Regions from separate parts of the Leptolyngbya subtilissima AS-A7 genome, predicted to be linked through region 3. Evidence: predicted binding sites of a transcription regulator. Region 3 holds the regulator's gene; each other region holds the start of a gene.
The links. The regulator NtcA, encoded in region 3, controls nitrogen genes in cyanobacteria. The targets are predictions, from matches to a motif close to TTTGTANNNNNNNNTACAAA.

Region 1 (5,904 bases), on a different contig from region 3:
GCGCCGCTGTCTATGGCTGGGGGGGCGGGGGCTGTTGGCCTTTCCCCGGGCGATCCACGAGTTGATCTGGGGGCTGGTGCTGCTGCAGGTGCTGGGGCTGAACCCGCTGGTGGGGGTGCTGGCGATCGCGATTCCCTTTGGGGCGATCGTCGCCAAAGTCTTCTCAGAAATTTTGGACGAGACGCCCCCTGAACCGCTCCACGCCTTGCTCAACGCTGGCACGCCGCCCCTCGCCGCCTTCGTCTACGGACTGCTGCCCCAGGCGCTACCCAACCTGCTTTCCTATACCTTTTACCGCTTTGAATGTTCCCTCAGGGCCTCCGCCGTTTTAGGAATTATCGGAGCCGGAGGACTGGGCTATGAAATTTTTCTCAGCCTGCAATCCCTGCGCTACGAGCAGCTGTGGACCGGGTTCTACGCGCTGATTCTACTCAATGGTGCGGTGGATGCTTGGAGTGCCCTAGTGCGCCGCCGCATGGGCTTCACCAGCCGTCTCGACATCAACCGCAAACCAGGTGCCTCGTCTCGGCCCGCCCATCAGGCCCCCCGGCAAGATGGATTCCTAAAGCTGTCATGGGTGGGCGCGATCGCGGCGATCCCCCTGAGCTGGTGGTGGCTGCGGCTAGATGCGGGGGTGCTGTGGTCGGCCCGCACCCAGCGCCTCTTAGGTGAATTGCTGGGTACTGGCTGGCCGCCCCTGCCAACCTGGGCCGAGCTGGTGAATTTAGCCCAACTCTCCTGGCTAACGGTGGCAATGTCGATGGTGGCGATTGCCCTAGCTGGCCTTTTTGGCATACTCGTCTCGCTGCCCGCCGCCCAAAATTTTCTGCTGCCGGGGGGGCTGCTGCATCCCGTTGGTCAGCGAAGGGGATCCGCTTGGGTAGCCTATACGCTGCTGGGTCTGAGTCGGCTCGTGCTGCTGATCAGCCGCGCTATCCCCGCCCCTATCTGGGCGCTGGTGCTGCTCTATATGCTGTTCCCCGGCGTGCTACCGGGGGCACTGGCCCTCGCTTTGCACAACTTCGGCATCCTGGGTCGGCTGATGGCCGAGGTAAATGAGAACCTAGATGATCGCCCCGTCCGTGCCCTCAGAACCCTGGGGGCTGGCCCTACTGCGATCGTGGCCTACGGCATTTTGCCCCAAAACCTGGGCCGCTTTCTGGCCTACATTCTCTACCGCTGGGAAGTCTGCCTGCGCGAGACCGTAATCGTGGGCTTAGTCGGTGCCGGCGGTCTAGGCCGTTTGCTCACCGAGCAAATCAGCAGCTTCGACTACAGCGGCGTGATGATAACCCTAGGAGTTTTCGTGGTGCTGACCTTTGGGATAGATGCAGTGAGTCAGCGGCTGCGCGGGGTTTTGAGAGAGTAAGAAGGGGAGGGAGTGATGGGACTAATAGCGTACAGTTGTGCCCCAAGTCCAATAGCCTGACTCCCCTACTCTCCCACCCTCCTACCCTCCTACGCCCCTACTCCCCCTCACTCCGCCAATCAGGACACCCCCCGCTACCCTGCCATCCCTGGGGATGAATCGCGCAAACCAAAGTACAGCGTTTGGCCTGGCTAGTGCCGTAGGCGATGCCGTGGTAGTTGGTGCAACCCTGGCAGGGTTGGGGACGAGTCGGTGGCAAGGATTGAAAGCCGACCTGCGATCGCAAAATTTGCTGCTTGCTCTGCCGCCGATGCCACTGCTCATAGGCGCGGCGGCGGCAGAGATCGTTGGCCCGGTGAAAAAGTTCGTCGGTTACGCTCACGACCTATTCTCCCTATAGAGGGTGGATGGCGCAGGTTAGCACCGGCGACGACTTAAGTGGAAGCCAAGGGAGCGGGCCAGCCGCTAACCTAGACACCGCCAGTTGCGGCCCTAGTTCTAGACTACCTAACCGAGCCAGACGATTCCGAAAATTTAAAGGGTCGCAATGTCATGCTGCTGGCGCTGCAATTCAAGCTAACGCTAGGGGAAGGCTTAAGGGAGCAGCCTAACGCCTCGCCATGCAATATTCGCATGGATCTGAGCAAAAATCGCATGTTACAACCTTGCAACACCCTCTGAGTGTGCTAATAGCAAAATTCATCATTTGTTAATGGCACCGTAGAAGGATTAAGGCGAGAATAAGTGAAAGCTGCTAGGCAAATCCTTAAAACTATCAGTAAACTAGGATACGGAATCTAAAGATTCTTGTATAACTTACTTGACTTTTACTTTGCAGCTCCTCCGTCGTTACTGGGTTTAGCTATGCTTCGGTCCCTCCACTACTCCATTGACATCATTCGTGACGAAGCTCGACAGCTGGTTCAAAAGGGTGTGGTTAGCCGTCAACAACCGATTTATACCCTTTGCCGCCATATTCCCGCCCGTGAATGGGCGATGGTGGAAACCGAGCTTGAGTCTTCAGGGTTTTTGCTGCGCGATCGCGTCGGCGACCTCATGGGCCGCGAAGATTGGGAAAATGACTAGCCTTAGCTTTGTCGCCCAATCAAGGCCATCTAGCCATCGCCCAATCAGCTAGGATATTTTGTATAGTTCCTTGAGCGGTGGCTATACGCCAGTGTGCCGTCTCAGTTTTTGCCAGTGGTCGTAATGCGCGTTCTAAGCGCAGTGGCCATCGCTATATTTATCCAAACAAACTGAGCTGAGCCGAGGAGTTGTCTTCCTCGGCTTTTTGTTGTTCGGTTACATCCCACAGCAGAGGGGGCAGGGTGGCTCCGGCCCGCTGAAGCTGGCGGTAGACCTCGCGGGCCACCGCTGGCGATCTAACCTCCTGAGGGCAGTGGGCAAAGAAGTATACGTCGGTACCAGCCTCTAGCCACTGGTGCAGTCGGGGCACCCACTTATCGAAATAGGTCTGGTTGTAGGCTAGGTCGGGGTGGCTGATGTAGCGCACGATCGTGAACGGAGCCGTCACTTCGGGCTGGAGCGGCACCCTGGGTTTCTTGCGCTCTGAGCCAATTTGCGGGTCGTCGTTGGGGGTATCGATGCAGTCGTAGACGGGGCGCGTGTCCAGCAGCACTCGACCTACACCCAGGCTGGTGAGCATCTGGTTCAGGCGAGTGGCGTGGGGTTCGGCAAACCAGTCGAAGTGGCGCACCTCCACCGCGATGGGATTCTGCTGCCGGGGCCAGCGGGCGAGAAATTCTCTCAAATCACCAATCTGCTCGGGGCTATAGGTGGGCGGCAGCTGAATGAACAATGGCCCCAGCCGATCTCCCAAAGGCATCAGGGTTTGCAGAAAACGGTGAGACTCTTCTACAAAGGGCATCAGCTTGCCCTGGTGAGAGAAGGCGCGGGGCAGTTTGGGGCAAAACCGAAATCCGGGGGGCATGGTAGCGGCCCAGCGATCGATGGTTTTGGCATCAGGCATGGAGTAAAAGGTGGTGTTGCCCTCTACTGCGGTCATGCGATCGCCGTACAACCGCAAAAACTCCCCCGCTTTACTGCCTTTGGGATAGAAGCTGCCGACCCAGTCTTTGAACGCCCATACCGCACACCCAGTAAAATAAAACCCCGCCATTGCTGCCGTCCCCGATTGTCTATGTCTTCCAATTCTGACTTAATACCAGCTATCTCTGGGAAGAGTCATGTGGGGCCAGCGGCGCGATGCCAAGTAATAGGTTAAGGGTTGAGACAGACAGAGGGCAGGCCTAGCCCAGGTTAGTTATGCTTTAGACCACATCTCTGGGGAAGATTACCACTAGGCATGTCCATGGACTCTAAATCGTTTCTCGCTGCCCTCAACCCCGACTCGATGGTGGTCAAGCCCAGCCACCGGGTCAAGCTCAAAGACTTTGACCCCAGCTTTACCGGTGACTTTAATAAAAAAACGGCTAAAGAGCTTTTGCAGCAGAGCGTCGAAGAACTGGCCAGCTACCAAAATGTGCTCTACGCCCAAAACACCTACGCCCTACTGCTGGTCTTTCAGGCGATGGATGCGGCGGGTAAAGACAGCACTATTAAGCATGTGATGTCGGGAGTTAACCCCCAAGGCTGTCAGGTGTTTAGCTTTAAGCAACCCTCTAGCGAAGAGCTGGACCACGACTATCTGTGGCGATCGTTTAAAGCCCTGCCCGAGCGCGGCAACATCGGCATTTTTAATCGTTCGTATTACGAAGAGGTGCTGGTGGTGCGAGTGCGCCCTGGGTTGCTAGACCAGCAGCAGCTACCCCAGAGCACGCTGGGCAAACACATTTGGCAGCAGCGCTTTGAGGAAATCAACAACTTCGAAAAATACCTGGTCAACAACGGCATCGTGGTGATGAAGTTCTTCCTCAACGTTTCAAAGGAAGAGCAGAAGAGACGATTTCTAGAACGCATCGATCGCCCCGAAAAAAACTGGAAGTTTGCCATCGCCGATGTGCAAGAACGAGGCCGATGGAAAGACTATATGGCCGCCTATGAAGACGTGTTTACTCACACCAGCACCGACTGGGCTCCCTGGCATATTATTCCGGCTGACAATAAGTGGTTTACCCGCCTGGCGGTGGCCAGCTTGGTGTGCCAAAAGCTGAAGTCCCTTAACCTGGCCTTTCCTGTGCTAGAAGACAACCACATGGAGCGGCTGCATGAGGCGAGGGTGATGTTAGAAAGTGAAGAGTGAACCAGTTTTGAGCTTTAAATTGTTGAGTGAGAATTCAACATTCAAAACTTTTCCTGATCCGCTAACCACGCCGCGACCCGAAACAACTTCGCCTCCTGATACGGTGCGGCAATCAGCTGAATGCCGACGGGGAGTTGCCCCGGACGGTGAATGGGCACTGACAACACCGGCAGCCCAATAAAGGAAAGGGGCTGGGTGTAAAAGCCTAGGTGAGGACGCAGGGGGTAGGTTTCGCCGTCGATGTCTAGGGTAGTTTGGTCAAGGGGTGGGGCCACGCAGGGGGTGGTGGGGGTGATTAGGACATCGTAATTTTGGAAGACTTCGCGGACGCGATCGCGGTACCACCGCCGCAGTCTTTGAGCCTGCAAATACCAGGCGGCGGGGAGCATAGCTCCGGCGAGAAAGCGATCGCGCGTAGCGGGGTCAAACTCCATCGGACTCTGCCGCAGGCGATCGAGGTGGAGCTGGCTGCCCTCGCAGGCGGTGATGATATAGGCCGCAGCCCTGGCCCGATGGGTTTCAGGAAATTCCACCAACTCAGAAATATCTAAAGCCTGGAGCACATCACTCAGAACGTCTCTGACCAAAGGCTCCATGCCGCGTTCAAAATGACCGCCTAATTGAGCCATTCGCAGACCATCAATGCCCTGGGTGAGGGCTGGAACAACGAGTTCTGGGGGCCGTTGGGTACAGACGGGGTCGGTTGGGTCTAGCCCCTGCATGATGTCGTAGATTGTAGCGAGGTCGGGGAGCGATCGCGCCATCGGCCCCACATGGTCCAAACTACTCGAAAACAAAAATGCTCCCGCTCGCGAGAGCCTGCCGTAGGTTGGCTTTAACCCATATACGCCGCACAGCGAAGCGGGCACCCGAATCGAGCCATTGGTGTCGGAGCCCAAGGTGAAGGGGACTAGGCCCGCTGCGATCGCCGCCGCCGATCCGCCAGAGGAGCCGCCCGCCATCCGGCTGGGATCGTGGGGGTTGGGGGTGGTGCCAAAGTGGGCGTTGATGGTGACAAAGCCGTAGGCGTACTCATCCATATTCAGTGCGCCGACTAGGACGGCCCCGGCCTGCTGCAGGCGAGTGAGCACGGTAGCATCCTGCGTCGCGGGGGGATTGCCCTGGCTGAGTTTGGCTCCCGCTATCGTAGTCACGCCCTCAATGTCGAACAGGTTTTTGACCGCAAAGGGAACCCCGGCCAGGGGACCAGGGTCTTCACCTGCAGCGATCGCATCGTCAATGGCTTGGGCCTGCGATCGCGCCCTAGCCGCCGTCACCACCGTGGAACAGTTAAGCGCTGGATTGCGATCGG
Region 2 (5,904 bases), on a different contig from region 3:
CGCGGACTTCTGAATGACCCAGGCCCAGCATTTGGGGCACGTTGGGGCCGTAGATGTCGGCATCGAGTAGCCCCACCTTGGCCCCGGTTTTGGCTAGAGCCGCCGCCAGGTTCACAGCCGTGGTCGATTTACCCACGCCGCCCTTGCCGCTTGACACCGCCAGGGTGGTGCGTACCCCGGGGAGGGTGCAGAGCTGGGCGTAGGCTTTTTTGCACCAGGGCAGTTGCTCCAGAGTGGTTTGCACTTGCTCCTGTAGGTCGAGCTGGTGGCGGCCCACGTAGAGCCTCAGGTAGACATAGTCATCGACAACTTGCAGATTGCGCACCATGCCCAAGCTGACCAGGTCGTTGCCCAGGGTGGGCTCGCGCAGGGTTTTGAGCTGGGCGATTACCTCGGCTTTACGGGCGATCGCCTCGGCACTGGGCGCCACTTCAGCAGGAGCTTCAGCAGCGCGGTGAAAGGGAGAGGAATGGCTAGACATTGGAGGTTTCTGGCTGGGACTTCTGGATGGCGTCAATGGCCCGCTGGGAGAAAATCCGCACGTCCATGTCGGGGTCGTTGAGGGTCTGTTGCAGGGCGGGCAGGGCGTTGGTGTCGGCCAGTTTGCCCAAGGCGGTGGCCGCATCGCGCCGCACGTCGGAGTATTCGTCGGCTAGGGACTTGATCAGCACCGGCAGAGCTTGAATGTCTGGGGTTTTCTGCAAGGCGCGGGCGGTGAACTTGCGCACCTGCCACTCGGGGTCATCCATCGCCTTGACTAGGGATGCGATCGCCGCCGGGTCAGCCAAAATATCGAGGGACTGGGCCGCATTGCGCCGCACCTGCCAGTCTAAGTCACTGGTCAGCAGTTCACACAGCAGCGGCACCACCGCCGCATCACTGAGGTGGCCTAGGGTGAGCGTTGTCGCCCGCCGCACCGCCTCGTTGGGATCTTTCGCCAGGGCCAAAGCCGGTTCACAGCGCACTACCTGGTTCAAGTAGCGCAGGGTGATCACCGCCGCCTCCCGCAGCTCGGGGTTCTCCGACTCAAAGAAAGGCATAACGTACGGCAGCGCCTGGGCGTCGTGAATTTTGCGCAGCAGCACCAGCACGTTGAGCTGGGCGTGGACATTGCCCACCTGCAACACATCCAGCAGCTTCATCAAGTCGTTAGTAGAGACCAGCTCTTTGAGGGCCGACAGCGCCTCACTGCGCACATTCTCGTGGGGCGAGCTGAGGCACTCGATCAGCGGGTCGATGGCGATCGGGTTAGCAAATTCCCATAGAGCGGTAATGGCGATCTCTTGCACCATAGGGTTTTCGTCGTGGAGCGCCCCGAGCAGGGGCTCGATCGCATCCTCATCGCCCAGGTGTTGCAAGGTTTTGGCCGCGACTAGGCGCTCGTTGAGATCGGGCGATCGCAGCAGCTCAACCCACTGAGCAACTTCAGGGTCCATATCGGTGGTGTACATGGGGAAGGGTTCCAGAATGACGGCAGGGGGGTAGGGAGTGGGAGGGTGGATGGGTGGGAGGGTAGAAGGGTGGATGAGTATTTGCTTTACTCGCCTACTCATCTACCCGCCTACCTGCCTACCTCAACAGGAAAGGAATCTGAACCGTAATCGCCCCCGTGGGGCATTCCTTCTCACAGGGCAGGCAGAACCAGCACTCGTCATACTTCATGTAGGCTTTGCCGGTTTCGGGGTTCTTCACCAGCACGTCTAGGGGGCAGACTTCGATGCAGGCGTTGCATTTTTCGAGGCATTTCGATTCATCGACAATTACGGGTACGTCGACGCGTTGAGTAGTTAGGGCCATGGTTTTTCTTCAGTAGGAGGGTGGATGGGTAGGAGGGTGGAGGGGGAGGGGGAGGGTGGATGAGTAAGGGCAGACCGATATGTGTGACCAGAGAGCTTTGGATTGGGAGCGATGAATGACACCGTTCCTTCAAACGCCCATCCACTCATCTACCCATCCACCCATCTACCCCTCATCGGACGGCAACGTCGTAGACTTCTTCAACTAGGTCGACATCGACGATATAGGGCTCTACCGGACGCTTAAACAACTCCATATGGCCGGTTTCGCCTTTCTTCAGATTGACGTGGCAGAACCATTCCTCGTTGTTCTTCTCGGGATAGTCGAGGCGGTAGTGGTAGAGGCCCCAGCGGGTCTCTTTGCGGAATAGGGACGCGCGGGCGGCCATTTCGGCGCAGTCGCGGATGAAGTGCACCTCCATGCAGCGCATCAGCTCGTGGGGGTCGCGGGCACCCATCAGGCCGAGGGTTTCTTCGTAGGCGACGAATTTTTGCAGGCCGATGTCCATGTTGTTAGGCGACTTGGGCGGTTGCAGGTAGTCGTTGACCAGGCGGCGCAGTTTGTACTCAACCTGGGTGTGGGGCACGCCGTCGGGCTGTTGCAGGGGCGCGTAGATGCGGGCCTGCTCAGCGGCGAGAAAGTCGGCGTCGGGTTCAACATGCTCCAGGTTGCGCACGTAGTCCATGGCGTTTTCGCCCGCGATCCGGCCGTAGACAAAGGCTCCAATCATGTAGTTGTGGGGCACGCTGGCCATGTCGCCTGCCGCGTAGAGGCCAGGGACTGTAGTTTCGGCCCGCTCGTTCACCCAGACGCCCGAGGCGCTGTGGCCGCTGCACAGGCCAATTTCAGAGATATTCATCTCGACGCCGTGGGTGCGGTAACTCTCGCCTCGACCTTCGTGGAAGCGGCCTCGGCTGGGCCGTTCGTTATCCCACAGAATGGTTTCAATTTCGTTGATGGTATCGTCGTCGAGGTGGTACATCTTCAGGTGTACCGGGCCTTTGCCGGAGTGCAGCTCTTTGTAGACCTCCAGCATCATCTGGCCGCTCCAGTAGTCGCAGTTGATAAAGCGATGGCCCTCGGCGTTGGCGGTGTAAGCTCCGAAGGGGCTGGCCACGTAGGCGCAGGCGGGGCCGTTGTAGTCTTTGATCAGCGGGTTGATCTGGAAGCACTCGATGTTGGTCAGCTCGGCCCCGGCGTGGTAGGCCATGGAGTAGCCATCGCCCGCGTTGGTGGGGTTTTCGTAGGTGCCGTAGAGGTAGCCTGAGGCGGGCAGACCCAGGCGACCGCAGGCTCCGGTGCAGAGCACGACGGCCTTGGCCTGAATCACCACTATGTTGCCGTTGCGCACGTCGAGGCCCACGGCCCCGGTGACGCGACCGTTTTGCACCATGACGCGGGTGGCCATCACCCGGTTGGTGACGTTGACCTTGTGGCGCTTGACCTGGCGGGCGAGAATTTTCTTCAGGTCTTTGCCCTCGGGCATGGGCAACACGTATTTGCCGACCCGGTGCACCTGCTTGAGGTCATAGTTGCCCTCGGGGTCTCTTTGAAACTTGACGCCCCAGCTCTCCAGTTCTTGAATCACCTCAAAGCCCAGCCGCCCGGTTTCGTAGACGGCTTTTTGGTTGACGATGCCGTCGTTGGCGATGGTGATTTCGCGCACGTACTGCTCGGGAGTAGAGTTGCCGGGAATGACAGCGGTGTTAACTCCGTCCATGCCCATGGCGATCGCCCCACTGCGGCGAATGTTAGCTTTCTCTAAAATCAGCACGTCGCTCTCGGGGCTGGCCTGCTTTGCCTTAATGCCTGCCATCGTGCCAGCGGTGCCACCGCCGACGACTAGAAAATCAGTTTTAAGATACTGAATGTTCACTTAACCACGTCCTTGGTTTAAACGGCAGTGAAATTGAAATAAACCAAATCAAGTACAGAAGTGGAGTTTTGCCGATGGAGAAACTACAGATCCCAAGCTGAACTTGATGTATCACGGTTAGCTAATGCTTAAATAAAGGCAACTAACCCTTGGCTTATGGGCCTTTGATACGTAGCTTAAAGGAGACCACTAAAGCGAATCAACGGGATTTGTAACCGTGACTACGATTTACCCATCACAGCTTTCTATACACTCATCAAAAAAATCAATGAGACTCAACTGGCTATTCTAATAGCTGCACAAAATGGATCTTAATCAACGGATCTTGGCAGGTTATTCATATCTGCCAAGGTAAGGCAAAAGTATTATTAGGTAGAGTATTTTAGTAAATTCTTATACTAGTTTAAAAATGTTTAGGCAGGCCAGTTGAAATGGAAATTTACCAGCTAAAAGTATTTTTAGAAGTGGCTCGCTGCCTGAGTTTCACTGAAGCCGCCGACACATTAAACTTAACTCAGCCGGCAGTAAGCGCCAAAATCAAGTGCCTAGAGTCTGAGCTTGAAACCCCGCTTTTTCGGCGTTTAGGGCGACGGATAGAGCTGACTCAGGTAGGAGAATATCTGCTAGAAGAGGGGCCTAGTCTGGTAGATTTGGAAAGCCGATTGGTAGCTAAGATTGAAGAGATCAAGCAGGGGAAATTTAGCACCTTAAAAATTGGCTGCATGCCCGATATGCTGAGCAACTGGCTGCCGTCGGTGCTGTACGAATATCGCCGACTCCATCCCGATGTGCAAACTAGATGTTTGCAGTTTGATGCGGTCGAACCGCTGTATCGCGCCATTAAGACTGGCGAGGTCGATATTGGGGTCTCAGATCTGAGTTTTTCGACCTTTGATGAAATTTCAGAGGTTGCGATCGGCTCGGTTCACTATTCTCTAGTGGTGTCGAGTAGCCATCAGCTCGCTCAGCGTCCCTGGCTCAGTTTAAAGGAGTTGACTGACCAGGCCTGGGTCTTGCCGCCCGAGGGCGTTCCAGGTCGTATTGTGCTGCAAAAGCGCATGCAGGAATTGGGACTCAATCTCACCGATTTTGCCCATGTCGAAATTGTCGACGCGGCCAGTTTGATGCGCACCTATTTGCTTCAGGGGCACTACCTGGGGTTCGCCTCTGACTTTGAATTTCAGATGGAGTGTGAGGCCGGGCTGCTGCGCCGCATTCCTTTAGAAGAGTTTGCTTTGGGCACGCCCCTATTTTTGCTGATGGCCAAGCGTCTGGGTCGGGCTTTGGGCTTGGCGGGTCAACCCGCAGGCCGGGGCGGTTTGGGGCTAGAGCCAATCCGCCAGTTTGTGGCTATGGTTCAGAGCCAGGCCGCTGTCACACAGGGCAGTTCTCAAGGGCCGTCCATGCCTAAGCCGATGGACGCACCGTTGGCTGCATCCATTGATCGAAAAGTGCCCCGGTTTCAGGCTCCAAACTTTTTGGTGCGCTCTGGTTCCACCAGCGGCACCGAGACCATCAACCTCACCATTGGCACCCAAAACCGCACGATTCAAACCGTCACCGCTGGGCTAATTATTCAGCGGCTGGGTTTGCTGGAGCATTTCTTACCGCGCGAGGGCCGCTACAGCGGTGTGCAGTATCGGCTGCGCTGGTCTGACTATGGTTCGGGGGCACCGATTGTGGCCGGGCTCGAGGCTCAGCAGATCGACATTGGAGTGTTGGGCGATTACCCACTGCTGCTGAGTGCAGCGGGGGATAGCACGGCCCCAGCGGCGGGCACTCGGCTGATCAGTTTTGTTGCCAGCAACCTCGATGGCACCGGCAACGACATCATCGTGCCGCAGCATTCGACCCTCGACTGCATTGACGACCTGGCGGGGCGGGTGATTGCGGTGCCCTTTGGCTCGGCGGCTCACAGTATGGTGATGCGATCGCTCCACCACCGCCAAATTCTCAACGCCGTCACCCTCACCGCCCTCGAGCAGGCCCAGCCCCAGCGATCGGGCCGCGGCTCTGCCCAGGTGGATGGCTATGCCTACTTCGCCCCCTTCCACGAAATTGCCAAGCACAAGGGCCAGTTTCGTCGCCTGCTGCACGAAAACCTAGACGGTTTGCCCACCTTCCACGGCGTGGTGATTCGCGCCGACCTAGCCGAGCAGTATCCCGAGATCGCCGTCGCCTACCTGCGATCGCTGCTGGCCGCTCAGTATTGGTACGATACCCAGCCCATG
Region 3 (5,904 bases):
CATGCAAAAAGCTAGCCCTTGGGCTAGCTTTTTTTTGCTTTAGCGGTCAAAGCCTTGCTCAAGGGCAATCAGTTCATCGCGATGAGCTGTAACAGTAACCTTAGCAAGCGCACTTTCCAACGAGCCGCTGTCCGCAGCATTGGGCCGAATTTCTAGGCAAATCTCCTCATCGCGAGCAGCGCCACGCCAATAGAACCAGCCTGCTAGCGGGCTCAGTGCTAGCAGACCCAAAAAGATGGCGCTGTAGGCTGGCCATAGATTGGCGAGTACCAAAGCAAAACAAAGAGTCCCCACGGCGGCAAGCAGAGTTAAGAATCCAGCCAAAAACACGCTCGGACGTACTCTTCCCCGCAGGGTGATGCGTTGAGCCTCTTCTTCAGCCGCGATAATGGCATAGGCCCGTGACTCAAAGTAGGTCGTCAGGTTCTGCAGTAACGTTATGGGATCAACAGGGCGCGTTAGCGTCAGGGTTTCGATCCGGTCTTTGGTAGAAGCCCGAATAAAAAAAACTAACCCCACTATCATTAGCAGGGTTAGGAACAGAGTCGAATAGAGAACGGTGTCAGTCACGCCGGACCATGCAAAGCTACTCCTCTAGGGTACGGAATGTTGCAGCATTCAGGTAGGCCCTGCACCCCTGATTCATCGATGCGGAGCAGAGTAGGCTGGGCTTTGAGCGCAAGCTGGCCTAATTGGATCGCCCATATAGGTTTTCCAAAATTCGGCCAGTTCCTCGGCCTGAAGCCGCCAGTCAGGGTTAAGACGATACATGCGGCGAGGACGACCCCGGCCTTCTACCTTTTTCCAGTAGCCGTCAATAGCATTTTCGTCTTCCAAAAACTTAAGTGCTCCGTAAAGCACCGTATCTGATAGACGATAGTGGGGATACTGATGGGTTAACCGCTGGATCAATTCGGTGCCGTAGGAATCTTGCTGGAGCAATACCGACAACACGTAGCAAACGGCAAGCTCTTTGTTCAGGTAAATTGGCGGTGGATCCTCGAAGAACTGATAAATATCCTCAAATTTCATGGGATCGCTCCAGGTGTATTTAAAGTTTGCCTGCCTTGAGACAAGCCAGAGTTAAAAGCAACCTATTAGCAGCCGACAGATTTGTAGGTTAATTCTAAGCACAGGTGATCCCCACAGTATCGAAGTAGGGGCAGATGGTAACTATCTGCAAATTTTTTTAGACATTATTAAATATTCGCCACCAAAGTTAATTCGACCTGGATCCTTTTTACTTAATTTTCTTGAGAGAAAGTGCTCCAAGCTATTCGCTTAGTAAGTCAGTGCTATCGTCCAAAGGATTATTGAATTCACTCGTTTGAAACAGAATGCGCCCGTCGCGCACTGCTGCTAGATGAATTTGAACCGGCCCTACCGTGAAAATATCAGTGGCAGCAATAGCCTGAAGATCGACAGCCTGCCCCGATTGCTGAACAGTCTCTAAGAAGTTGAGCACCGTTTCAGGCCGGTTATCGGCTACTTGTAGCGTGTCGCTGACAACGCCGTCCTGTCGGGCCCGAAATTGGGCGGCTGCCAACAGAAGGTTGAGTCGCTCAACTAGCTGGCGATCGCCCAAAGGAGGGGGATCTAGCGTAACCGTTGCCAATCGCTCGCCCAGGGCATAAACCTGTTGATTAGGGGTGGCATCGATAAAGACCTGCACACAGGGTTCACCCTGCTGCACCACGCAGGGCTCGCCCGTTACATAGTTAGCCGCAGACAGCAGGCGCACTACGTAATCTTCACCCGTGGACAGACGCTCAATCAACGCCTCGACCTCGCGATTACCAATCAGCAAAATTTGCTGGTCGATCAAAGCCCCGGGGGCAATAGCTCGAGACACCAAGCGGTTGGCCTCAAGTAAAAAGCCTGTGACAAACTCTTCTGCCTGCTCTCGATTTTCGGCACGACCTTGACCGACTAGAATCTCTTGGTTGCGGTTGAGGGCAATATTGCCCCGAAACAACCCTTGATACTGCGTTTGCAGAACGGCTACCTGCTGCTCTAAAAAGTCTTGCTCGCCCTCTAGGCTAGCCAGCCGCTGCTCTCGCTGGGCGATCGCCCGATCGCGACTGGCAATCTCCTCATCTAAGTTGGCAATTGCCCGATCGCGGTCGGCAATCTGTTTGCCAATAGTGGCTTGCTGCGCCAGCAGGTTATCACGCTGAACCCGCAGAGCGTCCGTCGATTGGCGCAGCGCGGCAGCCTGCTGTGATACGGCATCTAGCTGGCCTAGAGTTTGGCGTAGTTCACCCTCAGTCGCTTCCTGCTGAACCACCGCCTGGTTGAGCGATTGGTTAATTTCTTGTAATCGAGCTAGCGCCCGCTGCCGTTCGTTAGTCGCCGACTCCAGATCGGTCTCTACGCTCTCTTGGGTAGATTGAGCCTGGGCCAAATCAGCCTCGGCGTTGGCTAAATCAGCCTGAATTTTACTCAACTCGAACACCCCAGTGCGCAGCTGACTGCTCACTCCAAATAGCAGGGCCAGTGTAGAGGCTGAAATGACGCTACCCGTGGCAATGCTGACTAAGGTAGCCGTTTGCCGGGGGCGTAGATTGAACAAGCTTAGACGTGCTTTGCCCACCCGCGTGCCGACGCGATCGCCGAGGGTAGCAATAAAGCCCCCCAAAATTAAGACCGCCAAAATCAGTACGTAACCAGAAACCATGCACCAGCCACAGGGGAGTTTGCACTTACTCTACTGCATGGGTTGAAGCCTCGTACGCCCCAATATTGTCGATTGCTGGTTTGGCTACCAAAACCACCCCACCTAGCCAAACCTAAACTAAGTAAACTGCTGACTCAGATTGACCGGATCATGCACAGTAATCTTCTTTTTGTAGATGGAGATCATACCTTCCTGGCGCAAATCTCCCAGCAGGCGAGTCACAGTCACCCGAGTGGAGCCGATGGCCTCAGCAATGGCCTGATGAGACAGTTTCAGATCAATAGTGATGCCATCCTGGCTAGGCACCCCAAAATCGCGACAGAGAATGAGTAAGAAACTTACCAGCCGCGAGCCCATGTCTCGATGAGCTAAGGTTTCAATCATCATCTCGGTTTGCAAGATGCGAGAGGATAACCCCCTCAACATCAGCAAGGCCAGTTCAGGATTTTCCTCCAGCGCCTGCTCAACCTGCTCAATTGGAACAGACAATAGCTCTACCGGAGTAAAGGCCACGGAGTGATAAAAGCGATCAGAACGGTTGCCCGTAATTAGCGACAAGACCCCAAACACACTGTTTTCGCGCAGCAGGGCAACTGTGATTTCTTCTCCAGCCTCGTACACTCGCGACAGCTTCACTGCCCCTTTTAACAAGAAGTACACCCGTTCGGCCGGGTCTCCAGGGAAAAAGATTGTTTTCCCCCGCTCGTAGGATTCGACTACAGGGGGAAACGCTCCTCCAGATAGCTGACGAAAAACATTAGCAAGGGGCTTATCTTGGGTCACTACCATAACGTTCTGCTAAGAGCATCACAGAGAGCATCTGCACTGAATTTACTGGTTTGCCGTCGCTATGACAGCTAGACCCACAGCACAGATCACCTTGGGCATAAAGCATAAAGCAGTCTGATTGGTCTGGCACGCTAACCAATGCAAACGTTCCATGACTTTAGATCACTTAACCTCAACTGTAAGGCAAGCGTTTGTATAGCAAGTTACTTTATTGCTCCCGAAGCTAATCTTGAGCCCATTTCAGGGGTTCCAAAGTAGTCATTCAGGGATAAAAAAAGCCGCAGATGAGGCTGAGAGCGACAGCAAACTCAAAACAACTCGGACCGTCGCTCTTAACTAAGAAGTAGGTCTCACTAGCGCAAAACACTGGCAGAAGAAAGCTCAGCTATATCCGACCAAAAAAGTCGGGTATATTTGACCAAGTATTGTCTCCAGTGTTACGTTCTGGATAACTTAGCGAAGTTAACAACTGCTCCTCAGAAAATCTCAGAGAAAACGCCATGACGCAGTCTATCGAACAAGCGATCGCCACCAAGCCCACATTTTCAGCATTGAAATGCCGAGAATGTGGTGAGACCTACGACCTAGGCGCCAAGCATGTATGCGAAGATGTGTGCTTTGGCCCATTAGAGGTAGCCTACGACTACGACGAAATTCGCAGGCGGGTCACCCGCAGCAGCATTCAAGCCGGGCCGCTGTCAATTTGGCGCTACAAAGACTTTCTACCCGTCAGCACCGACAACCCAATTGATGTGGGAACCGGCATGACACCCCTAGTGCGCGCCAACCGACTGGCGCGGCAGCTAGGGCTAAAAGAACTCTATATAAAGAATGACGCTGTCAACATGCCCACCTTGAGCTTTAAGGATCGGGTGGTGTCGGTGGCGCTAACCCGAGCGAGAGAGTTAGGGTTTACTACAGTGTCTTGTGCCAGTACAGGTAACTTGGCCAACTCTACGGCGGCGATCGCAGCCCATGCTGGCCTTGACTGCTGCGTATTCATTCCAGCTGACCTAGAAGCCGGCAAAGTACTTGGCACCCTAATCTATAACCCTACAGTAATGGCTGTGCAGGGCAACTATGACCAGGTCAACCGTCTGTGCTCTGAGGTAGCCAACACTCAAGGTTGGGGGTTCGTCAACATCAACCTGCGCCCCTACTACTCCGAAGGGTCTAAAACCCTGGGCTACGAAGTAGCTGAACAGCTAGGCTGGCGCTTACCAGACCACATCGTGGCGCCGTTGGCATCGGGGTCACTATTTACCAAGATCTACAAAGGCTTCCAAGAATTTGTTAAGGTCGGCCTCGTCGACGATAAGCCTGTACGCTTTAGCGGTGCCCAGGCCGAGGGATGCTCTCCTATTGCCCAAGCCTTTAAAGAAGGCCGCGATTTTGTGACTCCAGTCAAACCCAATACGATTGCCAAGTCTATTGCCATTGGAAACCCCGCCGACGGTATCTATGCTCTCGATATAGCTCGTAAAACCAACGGCAACATTGAGTCAGTAACCGATGCCGAGGTCATTGAAGGCATGAAGCTACTGGCCGAAACCGAAGGTATCTTCACCGAGACTGCTGGCGGCACCACCATTGCAGTGCTCAAAAAGCTGGTTGAAGCCGGTAAGATTAACCCTGATGAGTCTACAGTCGTCTACATCACCGGCAACGGATTGAAGACCCAAGAAGCTGTACAGGGTTACATCGGCGAGCCCTTTACCATTGAGCCTAAGCTCGACAGCTTCGAGCGTGCTCTAGAGCGCTCTCGAACCCTCGACCGATTGGAATGGCAGCAGGTATTGGTCTAGGGATTAAGGTATGAGGTTCAAGGTTTAAGTAGCTGATTTTCAGTTTAAACCTTGAACTTTACTCTCTATACTCTTACTGACAGATTGCTCTTATTTTCTTGATTCATTTATTACACCCATGGCTGTTAAAGTACTAATTCCAACTCCACTGCAAAAATTCACCAACAACCAGGCTGCCCTTGAGTGTAGTGGTGGCAATATTGTAGATCTGCTCAATGATTTAGAGAGCAACTGCCCTGGCATCAAAGCCCGGCTTTGTGACGATTCTGGTGAGCTACGCCGCTTTGTCAACTTCTACGTTAATAGCGAAGACATTCGCTTTCTCGATGGCAAAGAGACCGCTCTTAACGATGGCGACGAAGTCAGCATCGTCCCTGCCGTAGCTGGAGGCTAACGCTGGAGCCAGAGACGGGTTATTAAACTAGAAAACGCTGAACAAAGCTTTTGTTCAGCGTTTTTTAGCAGCGCAGCAAATTGGGTCGATTAATCGCCTCTGTTTTCTTTTCTTGCCGCTCGATAGTTTGTGCACATCCAATTTTCCACTTCACCGCAACAGCCATCGCCTAACAAATAACAAACAAATTTGGATAGGTTCTTAAGAAGTGAGAAATGCTACGAAAGTCAAAATATTCT
Region 4 (5,904 bases), on a different contig from region 3:
TTCCTGTTTACGCCCAACTGCGTGCAGGTGAGCACCCCCACCGAATATGAAGAAGAAGTCTTCATGGGTCAGCCTCAGGGTATGCCCATGCCTGGCCAAATGCCCCCCGCTCCAGCCTGGGGTGCCGAGGCTATGGCTCGCATGGCCTAGCGTTATCCACGCTTAAGTAACACGTGACTATCACTGCCCCCGGTCTAGTGCCGGGGGCTACCTTAGGTTATTGTCTTCACTAGCGATCGCAAACGATCGAGTCGTCGGTGAGGACTGTTATGCCTGAGGCAACATTTGGGGTTATCGGTGGCGGGATGATGGGAGAAGCTCTCATCGCCCGCCTTCTTGATCAAGGGATTTTTGCGCCTGGCGCGGTAGTAGTGAGCGACCCCCAGGCCGCGCGGCGAGAAGTCTTGCACCACACCTACGGCGTGCAGACTACCGCAGAAAACCAAGTCTTAATCGATGCCGCTGAGACAGTCTTGCTGGCGATTAAGCCCCAGATGCTGACGGCGGTGGCGGCGAATCTAGAGACCCCAAAGCGCGAGCAACCGCCACTGCTGCTGTCGATCTTGGCCGGGGTGCCCTTGGCCCGGCTTGAAAAAGAATTCTCGGGCTGGGCGGTGGTGCGGGCAATGCCGAATACGCCTGCTACGGTGGGGGCCGGGGTAACGGCCCTGGCCGCGGGGGAAGCGGTGAGTACTGCCCAGCGAGAACAAGCTCGCGCTATCTTTGCCAGCGTGGGCACCGTAGTCGAGGTGCCCGAATCGCAAATGGATGCGGTGACGGCGCTTTCAGGTTCTGGACCAGGCTACGTTGCCTTGGTGGTGGAAGCTTTGGCTGACGGTGGCGTCGCGGTGGGGCTGCCTCGGGCGATCGCACTGGAGCTGGCGATCGCCACCGTACGCGGCACCGGCGAGCTACTGCACCAGGGCGACCTCCATCCCGCTGTGCTCAAAGACCGCGTCACTAGCCCCGGCGGTACCACCATTGCGGGCATTGCGGCCCTAGAAGCAGGCGGGCTGCGATCGGCCCTGATCGCAGCCGTGCGATCGGCCTATGTGCGGTCTAAGGAACTAGGGCAGTCCTGATTAACCTTCAGACGATGCAGACATACAATTGAAGTGTTTGGGAGCGTATATAGCCACGATGCCCACGTTACTTCGCGTTGTCCCTACCGTTTCTTCTGTTACGCAGGCGATCGCGATGAGCTAGCCCACGTTCATATTGAACGCGACAGTAGTGAGGCCAAGTTTTGGCTGACTCCAGTCAGGCTTCAGTTCAATAAGGGGTTTTCGTCTAACGAGATAAATCGCCTTCAAATGTTGACCGAGGACAATCAGCAGCAGTTATTGGAGGATTGGCATGACTTCTTCAATGGTTGAAATCCTCAACATCCCTGAAATTCAGCAGGTCTCTATTTCTGCCGACCTGCTCACGGTTGATCTATCTGATGGGCGCATTATCGCTGTACCGCTGGCCTGGTATCCTCGCCTGCTCCACGGCACCTCAGCAGAACGTGACAACTGGCAATTGACCGGCAGTCAAGCAGGCATTCACTGGCCAGAACTTGATGAAGACATTAGCTTGAAGAATATTTTGCTGGGGCAACCTTCGGGCGAAAGTCAAACCTCGCTGCAACGGTGGCTCGAAAACCGCAATCTTCAAGCATGAGGCTCGCAGCATGACTAGCGCTGAATTGTGGCTGAGGGAAGAGTGTTCTTGTCGCGAATGCTAACGCTTAGCAATGCACTGTCTCAGAGATTTTCTACGATCCCATTGCTACTTCGTTAACGGTCTGTAGGGCGCGGAGAGAGCTGTCTCCAGATCGAGCCGCAACCTGCTCTGCCAGATACTCGGCGTCGCGGGCAATGCCCGAGAATCGGGCAGAACCCCAGGTATAGAGCCACGGCAGACCAAGGAAATAGAGCCCCGGCACGGCAGTAACCCCTCGGCGGTGGCCAGGATAGCCCTGACCGTCAAACACGGGTAGCTCGATCCAGCGAAAGTCGAGACCGTAGCCGATGCACCAAATTACTGAGGTGATATTGGCCTCTCGATAGTCGATGCCAGTATCCACGATTTCCGCCTCCCACACGGGCCGGTAGGGAGGGTCTATGGGTGCGTCAATGCCGTTCTTCTCGATGTAGGTGTCGATGGTGCGCTTAATGCTTTCGGCGACGGCATCGGCTTGGTCGAGATTTTCCTTGAGATCGTCGCTGAAGGTGAGCTGGGTGCCCTGAATATCCGTGAGTCGCCCATGCAGCCCCATTCCTTGTAAGGCAAAGTGGCGCAGGTCAATTTCGCGCCCGCCGCCGCGCCCGGTGACATAGTGGTTGGTCTTGTGGCGCACGGTTTCTTTTTGAGGATGGTCGTCGATCGCCAGGTCGTAGTAGCCCATTTGGTCGAGCCATTCCACCACGTCTTTGCCTCGGTAGCGTCGGGGCGATCGCGGCGCACCCCCTACGCATAGATGCACCTTGCGGCCCGCCAGATGCAGGTCTTCGGCAATCTGGCAGCCCGACTGCCCGGTGCCCACTACCAGCACGGCTCCCTCGGGCAACGACTCAGGGTTGCGATATTCTGCCGAGTGCAGTTGGACAATATCGGGAGCCAGACGCTCCGCCAGCCGAGGAATTTTGGGGGTGTGGTAGCCGCCTGTGGCCACGACCACCTGATCAGCGGTAAAGATGCCCCGGTTGGTCACCACCTCAAAGCCGCCGCCCTCGGGCTGACGCACCCGTTCTACCTTGACTCCCGTTTTGAGCGGCAGGTCGAAGTGGTTGGCGTAGCGCTCAATGTATTCCACAATGGCGTCGCGGCCCATGAAGCCCTTGGGATCGTCGCCAGGATAGGGAAAGCCGGGCAACTGGCACTGCCAGTTGGGGGTGACTAGACAGAACGAATCCCACCGCTTGGTGCGCCAGGAGTGGGCAACCTGATGCTGTTCGAAAATGATGTGGTCGATGCCTAGGCGACTGAGGCAGTAGCTCATCGACAGCCCTGCCTGGCCGCCGCCGATCACAATTACGCCGTAGTGCATAGTCATACCGTACGTCCTGAAAATGGTGTGGGAGGAGCCGAGGTTCTTTTTCGTACCCTAGGCCGTTGTTCTGGGGATGCTTGTAACCCCAGCTACCGAAAGTCTTGATCTAGCGCTAGTGGCAGGGAGGGGGTGTGCGATCGCCCTGCCCTGCCCTCGTCGCGCGTGAATTCGACCAGCTTACCTATCGAAAGTGATAGGGGTATCCCCAAGCCCAAACCCCCAAACTGGCGATTTGCCCCCGCGCCCCTGTTGATTAGGTCAGACCACCAAAGTTTGTAGTTGCTGATACGAGAGCCTCAGGCGATCGCCCGTAAGGTGCTGAGACATGCAGCCAGACATGCCGCGCTGCCAGCAACTTTGCAAGGAACTGAATCTATGCCTGAAGTAACTTTGCCAGCCCACCAGGCTGGGGATTTTTTGGTTGACTACGAAGAGAAAGTATTTCCCGATGTGCAGGCCGAACCCGGCGAAAAAGCCCTGATCACTTTCCACACGGTGGCCTTTGAAGGATCCATCGGTCTGGTGAACCTGCTCCAGGCCACTCGCTTAATCCGTAAGGGTTTTGAGACCACGGTACTGCTCTACGGCCCTGGCGTCACCCTAGGTGTGCAGCGGGGTTTCCCAAAACTAGGGGATGAAGCCTTCCCTGGCCACATGGCGATGAACAACCAAATCGTCAAGGTGATGGAGCTAGGCGGTAAAGTCTACGCCTGCCGCTTCGCCCTTCAGGCCCTCTATGGTCACGGCGAGCCTTCTCTGATCCCCGGCATTCGACCCATCAACCCCCTCGACGTGCTTGACCTCGTGCTGATGCACCGCAAAGAAGGCGCCTTTATTCTCGACACCTGGACCATGTAGAGACTCGTCAGCCTGCATCGGGTGGGCAATGCCCACCACCCCTCCTCCCACCCCCAAATCCCATGGATTACACCAAGACCATTCGAGCCGCTGCTGCGCAGATTAGCCCTGTGCTGTTCAGCTGCGACGGCACCACCGAGAAGGTGCTGGAGACGATCGCCCAGGCTGCCCAGGCCGGAGTGAAGCTAATCGTCTTTCCAGAAACCTTTATTCCCTACTACCCCTACTTCTCATTTGTGCAGCCGCCCGTTCTCATGGGTAAAGAGCACATGCGGCTGTACGAAGAGGCCGTGGTAGTGCCGGGGCCGGTGACCGATGCGGTGGGCCGGGCGGCGCGCTCCTACGGCATGGTGGTGGTGCTGGGGGTGAACGAGCGGGAGGCCGGCTCGATCTACAACACCCAGTTAATCTTTGACGCTGACGGCACCCTAGTGCTGAAGCGGCGCAAAATCACCCCTACTTACCACGAACGCATGGTCTGGGGGCAAGGGGATGGGGCCGGGCTGAAGGTGGTGGAAACAGCGGTGGGACGCGTTGGGGCGCTGGCCTGCTGGGAGCACTACAACCCCCTCGCCCGCTACGCGCTGATGACTCAGCATGAGCAGATTCACTGCGGTCAGTTTCCCGGGTCGATGGTGGGGCAGATTTTTGGCGACCAAATGGAGGTCACCATGCGCCACCACGCCCTAGAATCGGGCTGCTTTGTGGTCAACGCCACTGGCTGGCTCACGCCAGAGCAAAAGCAGCAGATTACCGCTGATGAGGGGATGCACCGCGTGCTGTCGGGGGGGTGCTACACCGCCATTATTAGCCCTGAAGGAGTGCCCCTGAGCGAGCCCATTACCGATGGGGAGGGGCTGGCGATCGCCGATCTCGACTTTTCGCTAATCACCAAACGCAAGCGCATGATGGACTCGGTAGGCCACTACGCCCGCCCCGACCTGCTGCGCCTGCGGTTAAATGCCGAACCCTGGTCGGTGGTAGAAACGCCCGGCCCGGCGGCCCAGATTTCCTCCAGCATGAACGGAGCCTCGCAGACTGCCCCAGCATTGGTAGACGAAGCAGCCGTTGGCCTACCCCCCAACAGCCTTGGTCTGCCAACCTCATAGGTCAAAATAGGCCAAAAATTTCGCAGCTCAATAGGTTTGAATGTGCTCGCTAGCCAGTTTTTAGCGGGACTGATTGACGCAGGTTTTTATTGGGTATTGAACATCAGGCCATGAACAAGCAGCGGTTGATTACAGAGTTACAAACCCACGGGCTGCGGCTGGTGGAATCTACCCCTGGAGCAGCGGGGCGGCGGGGCGGGGCAGGCCCCTCTGACCACCGCGCCATTACCATCGACGGTACTACCGTCATGGTGCCGATCTACACCGACAACGCTGCCCACTCCCCCTACACCCTCAAAGCCACCGCCGCCAGCCCTCTACATCTAGAGGCCTCGGGGGAAGCCATCACCCCTGTTGATGTGCCCAACGCGCCAAAGTTCTACGGTCTGACCACCGCCGATGGTATTCCCTACTCGAAGATTGCCCTCCTCCACGGGCGCGATGTGCTGGCAACCACGGTGCAGCAAACCTGTATGCGCTATCGCGACCCGGCTACAGCCTGCCAGTTCTGCGCTATCGAAAAGTCCCTAGACGCGGGGCGCACCATCGCGCGCAAAACGCCGCAACAGCTGGCGGAGGTAGCCGAAGCTGCCGTGCGGCTAGATGGGGTAACCAACATGATCATGACGACGGGAACGCCGAATACAAGCGATCGCGGTGCCGCCTATCTCACCGAATGCGCCGCCGCCATTCGCCAGCGAGTACCGAACTTGCCCATTCAGGCCCAGTGCGAACCGCCGGATGATTTCATCTGGTTTGAGCGTATGAAGGCAGCGGGCGTCGACAGCCTAGGCATGCACCTAGAGGCGGTGGATCCTGACGTGCGAGCCAGAATTATGCCCGGCAAAGCAGAAGTTCCTCTCACTGTCTACTTCGCGGCCTTTGAGGCGGCGGTGAACG

Region 1: a site for NtcA is predicted at 2,145-2,164, ahead of NC979_RS15875 (DUF4327 family protein). Genes of this name have one in related genera too.
Region 2: a site for NtcA is predicted at 3,882-3,901, ahead of NC979_RS04640 (fumarate reductase/succinate dehydrogenase flavoprotein subunit). Genes of this name have one in related genera too.
Region 4: a site for NtcA is predicted at 3,310-3,329, ahead of NC979_RS19040 (MSMEG_0572/Sll0783 family nitrogen starvation response protein). Genes of this name have one in related genera too.

What each region holds. Positions count from the first base shown of each region.
Region 1 is NZ_JAMPKY010000007.1:69,911-75,814, forward strand. Features, by position in the region: gene NC979_RS15865 (ABC transporter permease subunit) at 1-1,369, shown strand, start outside; gene NC979_RS15870 (hypothetical protein) at 1,467-1,751, opposite strand; gene NC979_RS15875 (DUF4327 family protein) at 2,234-2,455, shown strand; gene NC979_RS15880 (DUF72 domain-containing protein) at 2,613-3,509, opposite strand; gene NC979_RS15885 (polyphosphate kinase 2 family protein) at 3,702-4,592, shown strand; gene NC979_RS15890 (AtzE family amidohydrolase) at 4,634-5,904, opposite strand, start outside.
Region 2 is NZ_JAMPKY010000001.1:1,027,705-1,033,608, forward strand. Features, by position in the region: gene NC979_RS04625 (Mrp/NBP35 family ATP-binding protein) at 1-481, opposite strand, end outside; gene NC979_RS04630 (HEAT repeat domain-containing protein) at 474-1,451, opposite strand; gene NC979_RS04635 (4Fe-4S dicluster domain-containing protein) at 1,570-1,797, opposite strand; gene NC979_RS04640 (fumarate reductase/succinate dehydrogenase flavoprotein subunit) at 1,970-3,673, opposite strand; gene NC979_RS04645 (LysR family transcriptional regulator) at 4,105-5,904, shown strand, end outside.
Region 3 is NZ_JAMPKY010000010.1:283,276-289,179, reverse strand. Features, by position in the region: gene NC979_RS21155 (cofactor assembly of complex C subunit B) at 40-570, opposite strand; gene NC979_RS21150 (PadR family transcriptional regulator) at 643-1,032, opposite strand; gene NC979_RS21145 (DUF3084 family protein) at 1,274-2,677, opposite strand; gene ntcA (global nitrogen regulator NtcA) at 2,795-3,466, opposite strand; gene thrC (threonine synthase) at 3,967-5,271, shown strand; gene NC979_RS21130 (MoaD/ThiS family protein) at 5,390-5,665, shown strand.
Region 4 is NZ_JAMPKY010000009.1:112,799-118,702, forward strand. Features, by position in the region: gene NC979_RS19015 (cell division protein SepF) at 1-150, shown strand, start outside; gene proC (pyrroline-5-carboxylate reductase) at 270-1,082, shown strand; gene NC979_RS19025 (DUF4160 domain-containing protein) at 1,116-1,376, shown strand; gene NC979_RS19030 (DUF2442 domain-containing protein) at 1,357-1,665, shown strand; gene NC979_RS19035 (MSMEG_0569 family flavin-dependent oxidoreductase) at 1,760-3,040, opposite strand; gene NC979_RS19040 (MSMEG_0572/Sll0783 family nitrogen starvation response protein) at 3,413-3,895, shown strand; gene NC979_RS19045 (Nit6803 family nitrilase) at 3,958-5,004, shown strand; gene NC979_RS19050 (MSMEG_0568 family radical SAM protein) at 5,115-5,904, shown strand, end outside.